Regions from separate parts of the Kitasatospora sp. NPDC042419 genome, predicted to be linked through region 1. Evidence: predicted binding sites of a transcription regulator. Region 1 holds the regulator's gene; the other holds the start of a gene.
What was found. Region 1 encodes HspR, which represses chaperone genes until heat shock. Its sites were predicted from a motif close to TTGAGNNNNNNNNNCTCAA; they were not measured.
Positions count from the first base shown of each region.

Region 2: the regulator HspR is predicted to act here: its motif matches at 5,360-5,378, upstream of lon (endopeptidase La).

Region 1 is NZ_JBWKAW010000014.1:100,748-109,877, forward strand. It holds gene AC067J_RS24915 (LuxR C-terminal-related transcriptional regulator) at 1-914, shown strand, start outside; gene AC067J_RS24920 (LuxR C-terminal-related transcriptional regulator) at 901-1,836, shown strand; gene AC067J_RS24925 (LuxR C-terminal-related transcriptional regulator) at 1,829-2,797, shown strand; gene AC067J_RS24930 (LuxR C-terminal-related transcriptional regulator) at 2,790-3,788, shown strand; gene AC067J_RS24935 (TIR domain-containing protein) at 3,796-4,422, opposite strand; gene AC067J_RS24940 (hypothetical protein) at 4,934-5,938, opposite strand; gene AC067J_RS24945 (heat shock protein transcriptional repressor HspR) at 6,134-6,661, opposite strand; gene dnaJ (molecular chaperone DnaJ) at 6,669-7,823, opposite strand; gene grpE (nucleotide exchange factor GrpE) at 7,967-8,605, opposite strand; gene dnaK (molecular chaperone DnaK) at 8,602-9,130, opposite strand, start outside.
Region 2 is NZ_JBWKAW010000005.1:288,948-298,077, reverse strand. It holds gene AC067J_RS13440 (ABC transporter permease) at 1-855, shown strand, start outside; gene AC067J_RS13435 (ROK family protein) at 949-2,163, opposite strand; gene AC067J_RS13430 (GtrA family protein) at 2,315-2,824, opposite strand; gene lon (endopeptidase La) at 2,941-5,337, opposite strand; gene AC067J_RS13420 (rhomboid-like protein) at 5,616-6,392, opposite strand; gene AC067J_RS13415 (response regulator transcription factor) at 6,943-7,680, shown strand; gene AC067J_RS13410 (sensor histidine kinase) at 7,778-8,908, shown strand.

The sequences.
Region 1 (9,130 bases):
TGGCCGACGGCGGCCGCGTCCCCGTCGCCGACGTCCCCGAACCGGACCGGCCCGCCATGCGCCAGCTCGTCGCCATCGGCCTGCTGATGCCCAACCCGATCGACGCCTGCTACACCGCCGTCAGCCCGCGCTCGGTCAGCGACCGCCTCGGCGCCGAACTCCGCAGCGAGGCCACCCGCCTGCTGGTCCGCGCCGAGAACCTGCCCGGCGCCCTCGACGCCCTCACCCGCGCGTACGACGCGATGCCCCGCCCGCCCCAGCGCTCCGGCGGCGCCGTCTACATCGAGGGCCACACCCACATCCGGCACCGCATCTCCCAGCTGGTGTCGGACTGCCGCACCGAGGTCCTCACCGCCCAGCCCGGCCACCGGCCCGCCGACGCGCTCCAGGGCGCACTCGTCCAGGACGTCCAGCTCCTGCAGCGCGGCTGCACCCTGCGGACCATCTACCAGCCCGTCGCGCTCTCCGAAACCGCCGCTCTCGCCTACGCCGAGGAGGTCACCCGGCACGGCTCGCTGATCCGGACCCTGGACGAGCCCTTCCAGCGCCTGATGATCTTCGACCGCTCGGTCGCGGTGATCTCCGCGAGCGACGACCACAGCACCGCGGCCTTCATCACCGACCGCGCCGCGATCGCCTTCATCGTCAACGCCTTCGAACGCGACTGGGCCCGCGCCGACGCCACCGACTGGACCGCCGCGCTCACCCACGGCCCCGCCCACAACACCCACAACGCCCCCGACCGGGTCGGCCGGCTGCTCGCCCGCGGTCTCACCCAGCGAGCCGTCGCCACCCGTCTCGGCCTCAGCGAGCGGACCGTCGCCGCCCACATCTCCCGTCTGCGCGACCGGTACGGGGCGCAGACCCTGTTCCAGCTCGGCTGGCTGATGCGGGGCGGCCGTGGCGACGGATGAGCCCACCGCGGCCGAACGCTCCCTCTACCTGACCGCCGTCGCCAACGGCGGCCGCCTCGCCCCCGGCGACCTGGTCCACGCGGACCCGGCCGTCCTGGACCGGCTGCTCCTCCTCGGCCTGCTCTCCCGCACGGCCACCGGGTACACGGCCGTCAGCCCGCGCTCGGTCGGCGACCGCCTCGGCGCCGAACTGCGCACCGAGGCCACCCGCCTGCTCGTCCGCGCCGAACGGCTCCCCGCCGCCCTCGCGGCCCTCACCGACGCCTTCGACGCCGTGCACGACCCCGCCCCGGCCGCCACCGAGGCCACCCGCGTCGAGGGCCGGGACGCCATCCGGCACCGCATCTCCCTCCTCCTCGCCGACTGCCGGCAGGAACTCCTCACCGCCCAGCCGGGCCTGCGCCTGGCCTCCACCCTGCAACTGGCCCTGCGCCAGGAGCTGCCCCTCCTGAAGACCGGCCGCAGCATCCGGACCGTCTACCAGCCCGCGGCCTGCCACCAGCCGGCCGCGATCGAGTACGCGGAGGCGGTCACCCGCCACGGCTCGCAGATCCGTGTCCTGGACGAACCGTTCGACCGCATGATCATCGTCGACCGGGAGGCGGCGGTCGTCTCCGTCGATCCGGATCACGGCGTCGCCGCGTTCATCACCGACCCGGCCACCGTCGCGTCCCTGGTGGCCGTCTTCGAACGCGACTGGGTCCGCGCCACCGCCGTGGAATGGTCCGGTCCCGGCCCCCACCCCACCACGACCCGCGTCGGCCGCCTGCTCGTCCAGGGGCTGACCCAGCGCGCCGTCGCCACCCGGCTCGGCCTCAGCGAGCGGACGGTGGCCGCTCACATCTCCCGCCTCCGGAACCGCCACGGCGCCCGGAACCTCTTCCAACTCGGTTGGCAGATGCGAGGGGAGCGCCATGGCTGAAGACGACATCCGACTGCCGGGCGAGGCCGCCCGCGAGCTGTACCGGACGATCCTGCGCGAGGGCGGCCGCGTGCGGATCGCCGACGTGGGGGAGGAGGACGCCGACGGTGTGCGGCAGTTGGTCGACACCGGCCTGCTCCACCTGCGCGTCGCGGACGGCATCTACAGCGCGGTGAACCCCCGCGCCGTCGGCGAACGGATCGGCGCCGAACTGCGCCACGAGAGCACCCGGCTGCTCGCCCGGGCCGCGGCCGTCCCGGACCTGCTCGACGACCTGACCCAGGCCTACGACGCCGCTCCCCGCCGCTACGACCTCGTGGGCGGGGTCCGGCGGATCGCCGGGATGGAACAGATCCGGCACCTCGTCTCACAGCTCATCGAGGACCATCCGCACGAGAGTTGGGCCGCCCAGCCCGGCGGAGCGCGGCCCCGCGAGCACCTGAAGGACTCCCTGGAGCACACCCGCCGCTTCGCCGCGCGCGGAGGCGTCATCCGCACCATCTACGAACCGGCCGCGCGCCAGGACCAGGCGACCGCCGAGTACGCGGCGCGGTCGACGGAACTGGGCTGCCTGGTCCGGGTCCTGGCCGTCCCCTTCGACCGCGTCCTGATCTTCGACCGCACGGTGGCCCTCATCCCGGCGGTACCGGACAACACCGTCGCGGCGCTCGTGGAGGACCCGGCCATGGTGGCCTTCCTGGTGAACGTCTTCGAACAGCACTGGCAGCAGGCCGAGGGCGTCAACTGGGCCGCCCTGGTGGCGGGTACGGGCGACCCGGCCGCGGTGCAGGAGCACGTGGGCCGGCTGCTCGCGCAGGGGTTGACCCAGCGGACCATCGCCTCCCGCCTGGGCCTGAGCGAGCGCACCGTCGCCGGCCACATCGCCCGGCTGCGGGAGGTCCACGACGCGGAGACGCTGTTCCAGCTCGGCTGGCAGATGAGGGGAGCCCGCGATGCCTGATCCGGAGACGCCGTCCGACGTGCTGACCTCGGCGCTGCCGGACGCCGCTGCCCGCGAGTTCTACCTCGCGGTCCTGCGCGAGGGCGGCCGGATCCGGGCCGCCGAGGTGGACCCGGGGGACCAGGGCGCGCTGGAGGAACTTCTCCACCTGGGCCTGCTGGTGTCGCACGCACTGGACTCGTCGTACGTGGCCGTGAGCCCGCGGGCGCTCGCCGACCACGTGGCGGCGGACCTGCGGGCGGAGGGGGTCAGGCTGCTGCAGCAGTCCGAGCGGTTGCCGGACCGTCTGGACGAACTCATCCAGGCCTACGAACGCACCTCGCGCCACCTCGACGTGACGGGAGGGGTGGAGCACGTCGAGGGGGTGCCGGAGATCCGCTCACTGCTGACCTGCCTCGCCAAGGAGTACCCGCACGAGTCCATGACCATGCAGCCGGGAGGCGCCCGTCCGGCCGACGTCATCGCGGACATGCTCCACCACACCAGTGCCTACCTGCGCGGGGGCGGCAGCATCCGGACGATCTACCAGCCGCCGGCCAGGCTCGACCCGGCCACGGTCGGCTATGCCGCGGCGGTCACGCGACTCGGTTGCGCGATCCGGACGCTGGCCGCCGACTTCACCCGTCTGGTGATCTTCGACCGTTCGGTGGCGGTGCTGCCGGAGGGCGCCGACGGGACGAAGGCCGTGCTGGTGACCGATCCGGCCGTGGTGGCGTTCCTGGTGGACACCTTCGAGCAGCACTGGCGGCACGCCGAAGGTGTCAACTGGGCCGCGCTGGCCGCCGGTTCGGCCGAGTCCGCGGTGCACGAGCAAGTCGGCAGACTGCTCGCCCAGGGGCTGACCCAGCGGGTGATCGCCTCACGGCTGGGACTGAGCGAGCGGACGGTGGCCGCGCACATCTCCCGGCTCCGGGAGCTGTACGACGCGGAGACGCTGTTCCAACTGGGCTGGCAGATGCGCGGAGCCCGGGCGGGGGAGCCCGGTGAGTGAGCCGCGGTCAGCCGGTGGCCGCGCCGGTGGGCCAGTAGCCGGTCGGGCCGACGGCGGGGGGCTGCTGACGGGGGACGGTGAACTGCTCGCCGGGGGCGGTCCAGAAGCCCTCGCGCAGGGAGAGCGCCATGCCGGCCCAGTCGAGGGCGGTCTCCACGGTGTGGTGGAGGGCCTCCTGGGACCAGGTGTCGTCGAAGACCAGCGGCAGGACGGGGGCGACCTGCTCGATGGTGGCGATCAGCGGGTTGTGGGTGATGGCCTCGTCGACGAGCAGGACGATCGGCTTCCGCAGCGCCGACGCCCAGCCCAGCTCCAGGCTGACTCCGGCCGACAGGGGCGCGCCGACGTAGGCGAAGACCAGGTCGGCGGACTGCAGGGCGCGGAAGTCCGACGGCACGCGCGGCTCGGGGGCGCGGCCGGCCACGGTCCACGCGTCGCTGTGGTGAGCGCTGTACACGGCGGCGCCACTGCGGAGGAGGGTGGTGCGGAGGGTCGTCAGCCGCGTCCGGCTGGCGAGCGTCACCACACTGTCCGCCGGGCCGGTCAGCCGCATGAGCGGCGCGGCCAGGAAGACTCGTGCACGCCGGCCCTCGGGGGCCTGGCTGTCGTGGTGACGCAGGTAGGGCTCGGTCATGTCGACTCCGGGGGGAGTAGTCGGCGAGAGGAGGGCGTATCCGACTGGCCTGTGGGTGTGGTGAGGTGATCAGCAAGGTCGGGTCGAGCAGTCGCTGACCGCAATTTGAATGTACATAGGCAACGAATCGACCTGACCCGTCGACAGCGAACTGATCGTCCATCTGTTGCGCTGCCGTGGTCCAGCGGCGCCAGATGTCATCTCGCTGCATGGCAGCGAGATGACACACTCCCCGGCCTATCCATACTGTTGTGCGGTAGGACAGGATCTATCCTGTACTGGCCGTCTGGTGAAGGTTTGCCGTATCTCGCTGAAGGGAGTGCTGTCGTGCGCTACGCGCGTCGCCTCATTGTCTCTGCGCTCCTTATAGGCCTTGCGCTGTTTTTCGGATCCTCGCTCGACGACTCGGACAGTGGTTGGCAGGGCCCGAACCCCACGACGGTGGCACTGTCCATGTCGGACAGTGGCTGGCAGTAGACCGCAGTGGGGCTTGTCCGCCGCGTAGGCCTGCTCAGGTGATCGAGCCGGCCTCGCTTTCCTGCTGGGCGAGTTTCCAGCCCAGCTGGAACAGCGTGTCGACTCCGTGATCCTCTCGCATCTCGGCTATGTGCCGGGCCAGAGTTCTTTCGCTGAGCCCGAGGTTTCTCGCGATGACGCGATGGCCGATGCCTTGGAGCATGAGCCTGACGACTTGGCGCCTCAGGCTGGAGAGCACCTGCGGAGGCACCTCGCGACTGCCGGGAAACGGGATCGCCCGTTCCCACAGGGCGTCGAATGTCTGGACGAGATACGTCACGACCGCTGTGTCCCTGATGAATGCGGCCATGGTCATGTCCTCGCTGGCCGGAATGATGGCGACCTTGCGGTCGATCACGATCATGACGCTGAATGGCTCGTCCAGTGTGCGGACATGACTGCCTTCATGGGTCATGGTCTCGACGTACTCGAGCGTAGGGCTGGAATATCGCGCACTCGGTTGGTAAATGGTCCGGATCGTGCCGCCGCGCTGCAGTACGCCCAAGTCCCGCTCCATGGCGGTGCGGACGGTCTCCGGCCTGCGTCCGCCGCCGGGCTGGGCGGTCAGCAGCTCCGTGGAGCAGCGCTCGACCAGGGCGCCGAGACGCTGATTGATCAGCACTTTGCCGCTGATGTATTCGATCGGGCCGCCCGTCTCGGGTTTCTTGGTGTGCTCGTTGTAGGCGTCGCCCAGGTCTTGTAGTTCGCTGACCAGATGGGCGGAACGGGAGAGCAGTTGTAGTGCTTTCCGCTGCCAGGTGGCGCTGAGTGCCGTTGACAGTCGATTGGGGTCTGCCACCACGAGGGATTGGTGATCGTCCAAGTCCTGCACAAGCAGACCGAGTTCCAGTAGTTCCCGAACCTCCGACTTCGCGTCTTCTTGTGCGTCGGCGGTCAAACGCCCGCCGGAATGCACTGCGGCCAGGTAGAGCTTTCGCGCGTTGTCGGAGAGGACCTGCTCCCCGGGGTGGAAGTCGTCCCCGTTGGCGACTGGGCTCACTTGTAGCTCCTCTCCACGTCAGGTCCCGAGCAGCGCCTGGTAGCCACTGAGCTTTACGGATGATATGCAATCGGCGTGCTCTGCTGTGGCGGTTGCTCCGGGCGAACCCACTTGCGCACTCTCTCACCAAACGCCGCGCCGCCGGCACCCCCCGACCAGAGGGAAACCGGCGGCGGGAGGCCGTCGTGCGGGGGGTCAGCGCCGGGGGCGCCAGACCACCAGGGCGCTGGAGTGCGGGGTGGGCGGCTGGTAGGGGACCAGGTCGCGGCGGTAGGAGGCGTGGATGGTGGCTTCGCGCTGCTGGAGGGCGGTGGCCGCGCCTTCGAGGGAGTCGGCCAGCTCGGCGACCCGGGACTGCAGGGCGGCGACCTGGTTCTCCAGTTCGATGATCCGCTTGATGCCGGCCAGGTTGATGCCCTCGTCCTGGGACAGCCGCTGGACCTCGCGCAGCTGCTGGATGTCGCGGGCCGAGTAGCGCCGGCCTCGGCCGGCGGTCCGGTCGGGACAGACCAGGCCGAGGCGGTCGTACTGGCGGAGGGTCTGCGGGTGCAGGCCGGAGAGCTCGGCGGCCACCGAGATCACGTAGACCGGGGTGTCCTCGGTCAGGACGTACTGGGGCTGCGGGGCGGCCCGGCGGGCACGCGGGGTGCCGCCGCCGGGGAGTCCCTCGCCGATGCCGGGGCCGATCGGGCCGTGGCCCGCGCCGGTGTTGTCGGGGATCATCTGGTCGTCACGCTCCCTTCGCCGCTCGGAACAGGGCGGCTCGTGGGTCGTCGGAGGCGGTGGCCTCGCGGTACTGCTCCAGGGCGGCCAGCGCGTCACCGGTGACGTGCTGGGGCACCACGACCTCCACGGTGACCAGGAGGTCGCCGCGGGTGCCGTCCTTGCGGGTGGCGCCCTTGCCGCGGGCCCGCAGGGTCAGGCCGTTGGCGCTGCCCGGCGGGAGCTTGAGCTTCACCGAGGGCCCGTTGAGGGTCGGCACCTCGATGGTGCCCCCCAGCGCGGCCTCGGGGAAGGTGACGGGGACGGTCACCGTCAGGTTGTCGCCCTTGCGTCCGAAGACGGGGTGCGGATCGACGTGCACGGTGACGTAGAGGTCGCCGGGCTGGCCGCCGCGTTCGCCCTGCGCGCCCTTGCCCTTGAGGCGGATGCGCTGGGCGTCCTGGACGCCGGCCGGGATCCGGACCTGCATGGTGCGGGCGGAGCTGGCCCGGCCGCTGCCGTGGCAGTCGGTGCACGGGTCGTCGACGATCATGCCGCGGCCGCGGCAGTCCCGGCAGGGCTCGGAGAGGGCGAAGGCGCCCTGGCCGCGGCTGACGGTGCCGGAGCCGACGCAGGTGGGGCAGACCCGGGGGGTCGTGCCGGCCTTGGCGCCGGTGCCGTTGCAGAGGCGGCAGGGGGCCTGGCTGGTCATCCGGAGCGGGACGGTGGCGCCGTCGACGGCCTCCTCGAAGGAGAGCGTCACCTCGGTCTCGACGTCGGCGCCGCGCCGGGGCTGGGCCTGCCGGGTGCCGCCGCGGTTGAACAGGCCGCCGAAGACGTCACCGAGGCCGCCGCTGCCGCTGCCGGTCTGGTTGCCGCTGAACAGGTCGCCGAAGTCGAAGCTGTAGTTGCCGTTGCCGGCGTTGCCGGCGCGGAAGCCGCCGTTGGCGAAGAGGCTGCGGGCCTCGTCGTACTCCTTGCGGCGCTTCTCGTCCGAGAGGACGTCGTACGCCTCGGAGATGTCCTTGAACCGCTCCTCGGCCGCCGCGTCGCCCTTGTTGGCGTCGGGGTGGAACTCGCGCGCCAGCTTGCGGTAGGTCTTCTTGATCTCGGTGGCGGTGGCGTCCTTGGGCACGCCGAGGACCTTGTAGTAGTCCTTCTCCACGTAGTCCTTGCCGCTCATGGCTGCCGCCACCTCCCGAGGTCCATCGTCACAGAGCTGTCAACGGGCCGGCCGTGGCCCGTCGACAGCGCGCTGCGGAGCCGGCCGCCGTACTGGCCGGCGTACGACTCCGCAGCGCACAGGTTGTCAGCCGTCACCGGTGGTCAGCTGTCCGAGCCACCGTCGGCCTGGTCCTTCTTGTCGCCGCCCTTGGCGGTGTCGGCGTCCGGGCCGGACGTGGTCTGGGTGCCCGGCTGGGGCTCCGCGACCGCGACCATCGCCGGGCGGATGATCCGCTCGCCGATCCGGTAGCCGGGCTGGAGGATCTGGACGCAGGTGTCCTCGGTGACCTCCGAGGAGTAGCTGTGCATCAGCGCCTCGTGCATGGTCGGGTCGAAGGGCTCGCCCTCCTTGCCGAACTGCTGCAGGCCCAGCTTGGCGACGACGGTCTCCAGCGACTCGGCGACGGACTTGAAGCCGCCGGTCACCTCGCCGTGGTCGCGGGCGCGGCCGATGTCGTCCAGGACCGGGATCAGCGACTCCAGGATGTTGGAGACGGCGATCTCGCGGACCGTCAGCCGGTCGCGCTCGACCCGCTTGCGGTAGTTCTGGTACTCGGCCTGGAGGCGCTGGAGGTCACCCGTCCGCTCGGCCAGCTCGCGCTTGGCCGTGGCGAGGTCGTCCGACCCGCCGGCCGCGGCCGAATCGGCACCGGCCGCGGCGGCCTCCTCGGCAGCCTTGATCACGGCCTCCTCGGCGGCGGAGTCGTCGCCGGGCTCAGCACCCTGCGGCTTCTCCGTCATGCCGCACCGCCCTTGGGCTTCTCGTCGTCCACGATCTCGGCGTCGACGACGTCGTCGTCCTTGGCACCGGCGGCGTCACCGGCCGGGGCGGCGCCGGCGGCGTCGGCGTTGGCGTAGAGCGCCTGGCCGAGCTTCTGCGCGGTGGTGGACACCTTCTCGGAGGCCTCGCGGATCTTCGCGATGTCCTCGCCCTTCAGGGCCTCCTTGAGCTCGCCGATGGCGGTCTCGACCTCGGTCTTGACGTCGGCCGGCAGCTTGTCCGCGTTGTCGGCGATGAACTTCTCGGTGGAGTACACGAGCTGCTCGGCCTGGTTGCGGGTCTCCACGGCCTCGCGGCGCTTGTGGTCCTCCTCCGCGTACTGCTCGGCCTCGCGCATCATGCGCTCGATGTCGTCCTTCGGCAGCGCGGAGCCGCCGGTGACGGTCATCTTCTGCTCCTTGCCGGTGCCCAGGTCCTTGGCACCGACGTGCATGATGCCGTTGGCGTCGATGTCGAAGGTGACCTCGATCTGGGGCAGGCCGCGG
Region 2 (9,130 bases), on a different contig from region 1:
GCCCCCCAGCTGGTGGCGGGCCTGGAGTCCGTCCCGGACGAGGCCGTGAAGGCCGTCACCGCGCCGGACGCGGCGACCGCCACCGAGCAGATCAAGGACCAGAGGATCTACGCCGCGCTGGTGGTGAACCCGGCCTCCACCGAGGACGTGCTGCTGGTCGCCAACGCGCGCGGGCCGTCCGCCGCCCGGGCCGCCGAGACCATCGTCACCGGCCTGGAGAAGTCCCAGGGCCGGACGGTCAAGGTCGAGGACGTCGTCCCGCTGGCCAAGGGGGACGCCAACGGGCTCACCTCCTTCTACCTGGTGATCGGCTGGTGCGTCGGCGGCTACCTGGTCGCCTCGATCCTCGGTGTCAGCGCCGGGGCGAAGCCCGCCAACGCCAACCGGGCGCTGATCCGGCTCGGCACGCTGGCGCTCTACTCGATCGCGGCCGGCATCGGCGGTGCGATCATCGTCCAGCCGGTGCTGGACGCGCTGCCGGGCCCGTTCTGGAGCCTGTCGGCGGTCGGCGCCCTGGTGGTCTTCGCGGTCGGCGCGGTCACCATGGCGCTGCAGTGCCTGTTCGACATCATCGGCATCGGCATCGCGGTGCTGCTCTTCGTGGTGCTCGGCAACCCCAGCGCCGGCGGGGTCTTCCCGCCGCCGATGATGCCGGCGTTCTGGCGGGCCATCGGTGCCTGGTTCCCGAACGGCGCCGGGACGGACGCGGTCCGCTCGATCGCCTACTTCGACGGCTCCGACCTGGCGGTGCCGCTGCTGGTGCTGCTGGCCTGGGCCGCGGTCGGGGTCGCCGTCACCTTCGCCGCCGTACTCCGCCGTCCGCGGCACCTCACCCGCGAGCTGGTCACCGACTGACCCCGGCAGGGACCGGCCGGCCCCGGAGCGGGAGCCGTCGGACCGGCAGCCGTCGGGGCGACCGGCGGCTGGGCAATCGGCGGCGGGCCGGCCTCAGTCCTCCGGCCGCCCCGGGTCCGCGATCACCGACCGGACCACGCCGACCGCGGCCCCCAGCAGGGGGCCGCGGCGGCCCAGCCGGGAGACCGTCAGCCGCTCCTCCGTCCAGGGCCGGACGGTCACCCGGGCGGCCAGCTCGGCCCGCATGGCCGGCAGCAGCCAGGGCGCCAGCTGGGCGTAGCCGCCGCCGAGCACCACCTCGGCCGGGTCGAGCAGGTTGACCGCGCCCGCCGAGGCGATGCCGAGGGCGGTCCCGGCCCCGGCCAGCGCCGTCCGCACCTCCTCGTCCCCGGCCTCGGCGCGTTCGGCGAGCAGCGCCACCCAGTCGCCGCGGATCCCCTCCAGCCCGGCCTCGCGCAGCACCGCCGTCTCCCCCGCGTACTGCTCCAGGCAGCCGTGCGCCCCGCAGGCGCAGCGCGGCCCGTCCGGGCGGACGGGTACGTGCCCCAGCTCGCCCGCGTAGCCGCGCGCCCCGCGCAGCAGCCGTCCGCCGACCACGATCGCCGAACCGACCCCGGCCTCGGCGGACACGTGCAGGAAGTGGTCCGGCCCGCCGCCGAGCCAGAGCTCGGCCAGCCCGCCGAGGTTGGCCTCGTTGTCCGCCCGGATCGGCAGCTCGGCCAGTTCCTCGGCGTTGGCGGCGCGCAGCGCGAGCCGCAGCTCGGCGGTGACCGGGACGTCCCGCCAGCCGAGGTTGGCGGCCCGCTGGAGCACCGCGCCGTCGGAGCCGACCAGCCCGGGCACGGCCAGGGCCAGCCCGGCCGGCCGCAGTCCGGCCTCGGCGACGGCCCGGCGGAGCAGTTCGGCCAGGTCGGCCAGGACGGCGGCGGGCTGCCGGTCCCGGTTGCGGATCTCCTGCCGGCGCCAGGACCGGACCTCACCGCGCAGGTCGACCACGCAGGCGCCCAGGTGCTCGACACCGATCTCGGCGCCGAGGCCGCCGGGGCCGTTCGGGGCGAGGCCGAGCGCGGTGCCGGGCCGGCCGACCTTGCCGCTGGGGGCGGCCGGGCCCTCCTCGACCACCAGGCCGGCCGCGATCAGCTCCTCGGCCAGCGAGGAGACGGCCGCGCGGGTCAGCCCGGTGTCGGCGGCCACCTCGGCGCGGGAGCGCGGGGCGCTCGCGATGACCCCGAGCACCAGCGCCAGGTTGGCCCGGCGCATGCCCTGCTGGCTGGCGGGCCCGGACCGGCGACCGTCCGTCTCGCGCATCGCCCTCACCCCGCTCGGCTTCCGCAGACTCGTTTGCAGCGTAGCCCGGTTTCGCCGTCCGCTCCCGCCCGCTCCCGGCCCGTCCGGGCCGGTCAGGGCCGGTCAGGGGCCGTCGGACGGCCGGGCGGGCGGTGCGGTGCCGGGTGCGCCGTCAGGACTGCTCCGCCCGGGTGGCCACCGGCTCGGCGAACCGGGTGAAGACCCAGCGCTGCATGGCCCAGAACCGGAACAGCATCGCCACGAAGGTGCCCAGCACCATCCCGCTGAGGAAGTCGGCCAGCTCCTGCGCGAACGGGCTGACCCAGGGCTCGCGCAGGTCCAGCACGTACCGGGAGACGATCAGCGGGACGTCGTTGACGCCGATCGCCGCCACGCTGACCAGGAGGTAGAGCAGCGCCTCGCGCTGCCGGCCGGTCGCCCGGAAGGCCCACCGGCGGTTGAGCACGTAGGAGACGGAGGTGGCCACGACGGTCGCCAGGGTGAGCGCCACCACCGGCTTGTGCGCCAGCAGGGTGAACCGCAGCGAGTAGTTGATCACCACGGTCAGGGCGAAGCAGCCGCTGCCGACCAGCAGGAACTTCACCAGCCGCCGGTGCCGGAGCAGGACCGGGCGCAGCCCGGCCGGCACCCGGGCCAGGACGCGCTGCGTGGGTGACGCCATCCTCGCAGTCTGGCACGGGGCCCGCCGCCGCTCCTGGCGACGGCGGGCCGGACGGGGACGCCGCGGTCCGGCGGACCGGCGCGCCCCCGTGGTCGCGCCGGGCCGCCGGACCCGCGTCAGGCCGCGGCGACCAGCACCCCGGCCGGCTCCAGGGCCAGCCCCAGCACCTCCCGGACGTCGGAGACCGGGTGGACGGTCAGCCGCTGCAGCACCTCGGCCGGGACGTCGTCCAGGTCGGCCTCGTTCCGCTTGGGGATGATCACCGTGGTGACCCCGGCCCGGTCGGCGGCGAGCAGCTTCTGCTTCACCCCGCCGATCGGCAGCACCCGCCCGGTCAGCGACACCTCTCCGGTCATCGCCACGTCGGTGCGCACCCGGCGGCCGGAGAGCAGCGAGGCCAGCGCCGTGGTCATGGTGATGCCGGCGCTCGGCCCGTCCTTGGGGACGGCCCCGGCCGGGATGTGCAGGTGCACGCCGCGGTCGCGCAGCGAGGTGACCGGCAGCTCCAGCTCGGCTCCGCGCGAGCGCAGGTAGGAGAGCGCGATGTGGGCGGACTCCTTCATGACGTCGCCGAGCTGGCCGGTCAGGGTCAGCCCGGTGCCGCCGGTCTCGGCGTCGGCGAGCGAGGCCTCGATGTAGAGGACGTCGCCGCCGGCGCCGGTGACCGCCAGTCCGGTCGCGACCCCGGGGACGGCGGTGCGGCGCTCGGCCGGTTCCTGGGCCGCCTCGGGGACGTGGTGCGGCCGGCCGATCAGGGCGCGCAGGTCGCCGGCCCCGATCGCGGCGGGCAGCTCGCGCTCGCCCAGCTCGCTCTGCGCGGCGACCTTGCGCAGCACCCGCGCGATCGACCGTTCGAGGTTCCGGACGCCCGCCTCGCGGGTGTACTCGCCGGCCAGCCGGCGCAGCGCCGTCTCGTCGACCGCGACGTCCTCGTCCCGGAGGCCGGCCCGCTCCAGCTGGCGCGGGAGCAGGTGGTCGCGGGCGATGACGACCTTCTCGTCCTCGGTGTAGCCGTCGAGCCGGACCAGCTCCATCCGGTCGAGCAGCGGCTCGGGGATGGCCTCCAGCACGTTGGCGGTGGCGAGGAAGACCACGTCGGAGAGGTCCAGCTCGACCTCCAGGTAGTGGTCGCGGAAGGTGTGGTTCTGCGCCGGGTCGAGCACCTCCAGCAGGGCGGCGGCCGGGTCGCCGCGGTAGTCGGAGCCGACCTTGTCGATCTCGTCCAGCAGGACGACCGGGTTCATCGAGCCGGCCTCCTTGATCGCGCGGACCAGCCGCCCGGGGAGCGCGCCGACGTAGGTGCGCCGGTGGCCGCGGATCTCCGCCTCGTCCCGGACGCCGCCGAGCGCGACCCGGACGAAGCTGCGGCCCATGGCGCGGGCCACCGACTCGCCGAGCGAGGTCTTGCCGACGCCGGGCGGGCCGACCAGCGCCAGCACCGCCCCGCCGCGCCGGCCGCCCACCAGGCCGAGCCCCTGGTCGGCCCGGCGCTTGCGGACCGCGAGGTACTCGACGATGCGGTCCTTCACGTCGGCCAGGCCGGCGTGGTCGGCGTCCAGCACCGCGCGGGCGCCGGCGATGTCGTAGGAGTCCTCGGTCCGCTCGTTCCAGGGCAGCTCCAGGACGGTGTCCAGCCAGGTGCGGATCCAGGAGCCCTCGGGCGACTGGTCGCTCGCCCGCTCCAGCTTGTCGACCTCCTTGAGCGCGGCCTCGCGGACCTTCTCGGGGAGGCCGGCGGCCTCGACCCTGGCGCGGTAGTCCTCCTCCTCGTCGGCCGGGTCGCCGTTCAGCTCGGCCAGCTCCTTGCGGACGGCCTCCAGCTGGCGGCGGAGCAGGAACTCCTTCTGCTGCTTGGCCACGCCCTCCTCGACGTCCTTGCGGATGGTGTCGTTGACCTCCTCCTCCGCGAGGTGGTCGCGGAGCAGGCCGAGCGCGTACTCCAGGCGGGCGACCTGGTCGGCCTCCAGCAGCACCTTGAGCTTCTGCTCGGCGGTGACGAAGGGCGCGTAGCCGATGTTGTCGGCGAGCTCGCCGACGCCCTCGATGGCGGCCACCCGGTCGACGATCTGCCAGGCGCCGCGCTTGCGCAGCCACTGGGTGGAGAGGTTCTTGTACTCCTTGACCAGCTCGGCGGCGCGCCCGGCCACCGGGGTGCCGACCGAGGACTCCCGGAACGGCGTGGTCTCGACCCAGAGCGCGGCGCCGGGCCCGGTGGTGCCGACGCCGATCCGCACCCGGCGCACCGCGCGGACCAGTGCGGCCGGGTCGCCGTCGGCCAGTCGGCCGACCTGTTCGACGGTGGCGAGGGTGCCGGCGGCCGCGTACGAGCCGTCCACCCGCGGGACCAGCAGGACCTGGGGCTTGCCGGTCCCGGTGGCCGCGGCGCGCGCGGCCTCGACGGCGGCGCGGACCTCGGTGTCCTTCAGGTCCAGCGGGACGACCATGCCCGGGAGCACGACCTCGTCGTCGAGGGGCAGCACGGGCAGGGTGAGCGGTGTGGACGTCGATGCCATGATCTCTCCCCGGTCAGCGAACTTGAGTCGACCTGACTAAGGCTTGGCGGGCGCCGGATGTTCCCCGGGCCGTGTTCGCCATGAGCGAACATCAGGCTGGCCCGGAAAGGGCCCCCGCCGGGCTGTCAAAAAGCACCGGCCGAGCACCCGGCGGGCCCGGCCGAGCCACGGCGACCGGCGAGCGGGAGCGGCGGCGGAAGGCCCCGGCGACGAACCGGGCGGCGGACCCGGCGGCGGACCCGGCGGGCCGAGGGCCCGGGAACGGGCCGAACGCCGCCCTACAGTCGGTCCAGCACCGCGGTCCGGCGGCGCGCGGGCGCCTGCTTCGGCACCCCGGCGGGCACCGCGACCCGGCCCCGGCCCGGCCCGTGGCCGTCCCAGCGGCGCAGCCAGCGCCAGAGCGCGACCCCGGCCAGCAGCGCCACCGGATGGCCGACCCCGGTGACCAGGTCCCGGTCGGTGGCGATCTGCTCGGCGATCAGCACCCCGGCCAGACCCAGGCCGAGCAGCCGGCCGCGTGCCGGGAGCAGCCCGGCCAGCGCGCCGAGGCTGGCCAGCACGCCGTAGCTGACCCCGATGTCCAGGTCGTCGAGCGCCGCGGACTCCAGCCGCCCGGTCTCCACCGCGGTGATCACCACGGCCTGGGAGAGCAGGGTGGCCGTGACGTGCCCGGCCGCGAAGACCACCGCGGCCCGGGCCGACCCGACCCGGCGCTCCAGCGGGGCGACGGTCAGGGCGAAGGCCCACAGGTAGGGCATCCAGACCGTGCCGGCCACCCAGAAGCCGCTGAGCAGGAGCGCGCGCAGCGGATGGTGCAACAGGTTGTGCCCGTCCGAGCTCGACGCCTCCTGGAGGCGGGTCACCACTTCCGGATCGGCGAGCATCGCGAAGGTGGTGGTGGCGCCCACCACGGCGAGGTAGCCGAGTGCGAAGGGGTTGCGCCGGGGGGTCGGCACCCTGGCCAGCACCCATTCGACCGCGCCCGCCCGCAGTCCGTGCCGGAGCATCCCGTACGGCGGCCCGCCGCGCCCGGCGGACGCCTGCCGCTCCGTCATGTCGCCTCCGCTCCACCGCCCGCAGCCGTCGGCCCCGCCCGGTGCCAACGCACCGGCGCGCCCCGGTACTCCCACCCCCGCGATTTGTCGTGGCCACGGTACGACCGGGTCCTGGGAGTCAGCTGGGAAAATGCCGTGAGTATTCCGATAACGGTCGAGACCCGACATTGGTCCAGACCATCCCCCCGACTACGCGGCGGTAGCCCCCCTGACCGGCGGCTTGGCGTCAACTCATGTGCATACGTACCGTTACGGAGTGAAAAATCGCCGGGTAAGGTATCGGCCCGTGCCCACTTCCGAGTGGGTCCGGAGACCGGCCCGAAAGGCCGGTCCGCGGGCCGGAAACGTCCGGTCCGCCTGCCGGGAGGCATCCTCTGTCCGTACGCTGCGGAGTGTGCGGGAGAGAAGGACGGTCCACACCCGTCCTTCGATGCCGCACGCGCAACGGGACGGCGGACCCGGCACAGTCCACGACGGAACAAGACTACGAGCGGAGCCTCGCCATCCCCACAGGTGGCCGGCCCGCAGCCCTGGGGGCGGTGGCGTGACCGTGACAGAAATTCAGCAGGACAACCAGAACAACGGCGGCACGGTGAGCAGCCAGCGCAGAGTGCTGGTGGTGGAGGACGAGCCCACGATCGCCGAGTCCATCGCGGCCCGGCTGGGCGCGGAGGGCTTCAAGGTCGCTGTGGCCCACGACGGCCCGGGCGCCGTCGACGGCTTCCACACCTGGCAGCCCGACCTGGTCGTCCTCGACATCATGCTGCCCGGATTCGACGGGCTGGAGGTGTGCCGCCGGATCCAGGCCCAGCGCCCGGTACCGGTCCTGATGCTCACCGCGCGGGACGACGAGACGGACCTGCTGGTCGGCCTCGGCGTCGGAGCCGACGACTACATGACCAAGCCCTTCTCCATGCGCGAGCTGGCCGCCCGGGTCAACGTGCTGCTGCGCCGCGTCGAGCGCGCCCAGCAGGCCGCCCGGACGCCCGCACTGGGCTCGCTGCGCTTCGGCGAGCTGGAGATCGACCACGTGCAGCGCCGGGTCCGGCTGGCCTCGGGAGACGTCCACCTGACGCCGACCGAGTTCGACCTGCTCGCCTGCCTGGCCGCACAGCCGCGCGCGGTGCTCACCCGCGAGCAGCTGCTGGCCGAGGTGTGGGACTGGACGGACGCGTCCGGCACCCGCACCGTCGACAGCCACGTCAAGGCACTCCGACGCAAGATCGGCGCCAGCTGGATCCGCACCGTCCACGGTGTCGGGTACGCGCTGGAGGCCCCCCTCTCGTAGCGGCGCCTCGGGCACCGGGCCTCCGGGGGGCCCGTGTCCCGAACCGCCGTGCGCGCCACCCGGGGGATCACAGCACGCGGGGGATCACAGGGGACCAATGACCTTTCCACAGCAACGCAACGGGGACACCGACGGCAGCCGGCCGCCCACACTGGCCACGCGTGCCGCCCGCCGGGTCTGGGCCGACATCCGGCCGCTCGACCCGGTCCGCTCCATCAAGGGCAAGCTCGCCCTCCTGGTGATCGTCTCGGTCTTCCTGGCCACCGGCATGGTGGTCGTGGCGATCCGGTCCGAGACCCAGATCCGGATCATCATGATCTTCTCGATGATCGCCTCGCTGCTCTTCATGCAGTTCCTCGCGCACGGGCTGACCGCCCCACTGCGCGACATGACCGCCGCCGCCCGGGCGATGGCCTCCGGCGACTACACCCGCCGGGTCGAGGTCGGTTCGCGCGACGAGATCGGCGAGCTGGCGGCGACCTTCAACCAGATGGCGGCCGATCTCGGGGCCGCCGACCGCCACCGGCGCGAGCTGGTCGCCAACGTCTCGCACGAACTGCGCACGCCCATCGCCGCGCTGCACGCCGTGCTGGAGAACGTGGTCGACGGCGTGGTCCAGCCGAACCCGGCGACCCTGGGTGCCGCGCTGGAGCAGACCGAGCGGCTCGGCCGGCTGGTCGCCCACCTGCTCGACCTGTCCAAGATCGACGACGGCGTCGTCGACCTGGACGCCCGCCCCTTCGAGGTCCGCGAGTTCCTGGACGGCGTGCTGCGCGGGGTCACCGTGGACGGCGCGACGGCCGGCGGGGCGTTCTCCCGCCGCGGCGACGTCCGGCTCGCCCTGGAGGTCAGCCCGTTCGGCCTGACCGGCGTCGCCGACCCCGAGCGGCTCCACCAGGTGGTCGCCAACCTGGTCGACAACGCCTGCAAGCACTCCCCGCCGGGCGGCACCGTGACGGTCCGCGCCCGGCCCGGCGACAAGCCGGGCGGGCTGCTCCTGGAGGTGGAGGACGAGGGGCCGGGCATCCCGGCGGCCGACCGGACCAGGGTCTTCGAGCGGTTCAGCCGCAGCGGCACCGCGACGGCCGCCGGGCCCGGCGCCGACGGCGGCACCGGCCTGGGCCTGGCCATCGCCCGCTGGGCGGTGGACCTGCACGGCGGGCGGATCGAGGTCGCCGAGGCCGAACGCGGCTGCCGGATCGAGGTCCGGCTGCCCGGCCCGCGCTGACCCCGGCCGGGCCCGCCCGGCCGTGTTCGCGTCGAGCGGACTTCGCCCGCATGTCACAGAAGCGACACAGACGTGCGCGGCGGAGTCCGCCGGTCGGACGCATGCATTTGTCCGGTTTTGTCCGAGTATGCGGCGTGGTCAGGCGCGATCGGTTCCCCACGAATGCGGCCTTCTAACGCACATTTTCAGCCAAACTGCAGGTCAGGACTGTGATCTGGGCGA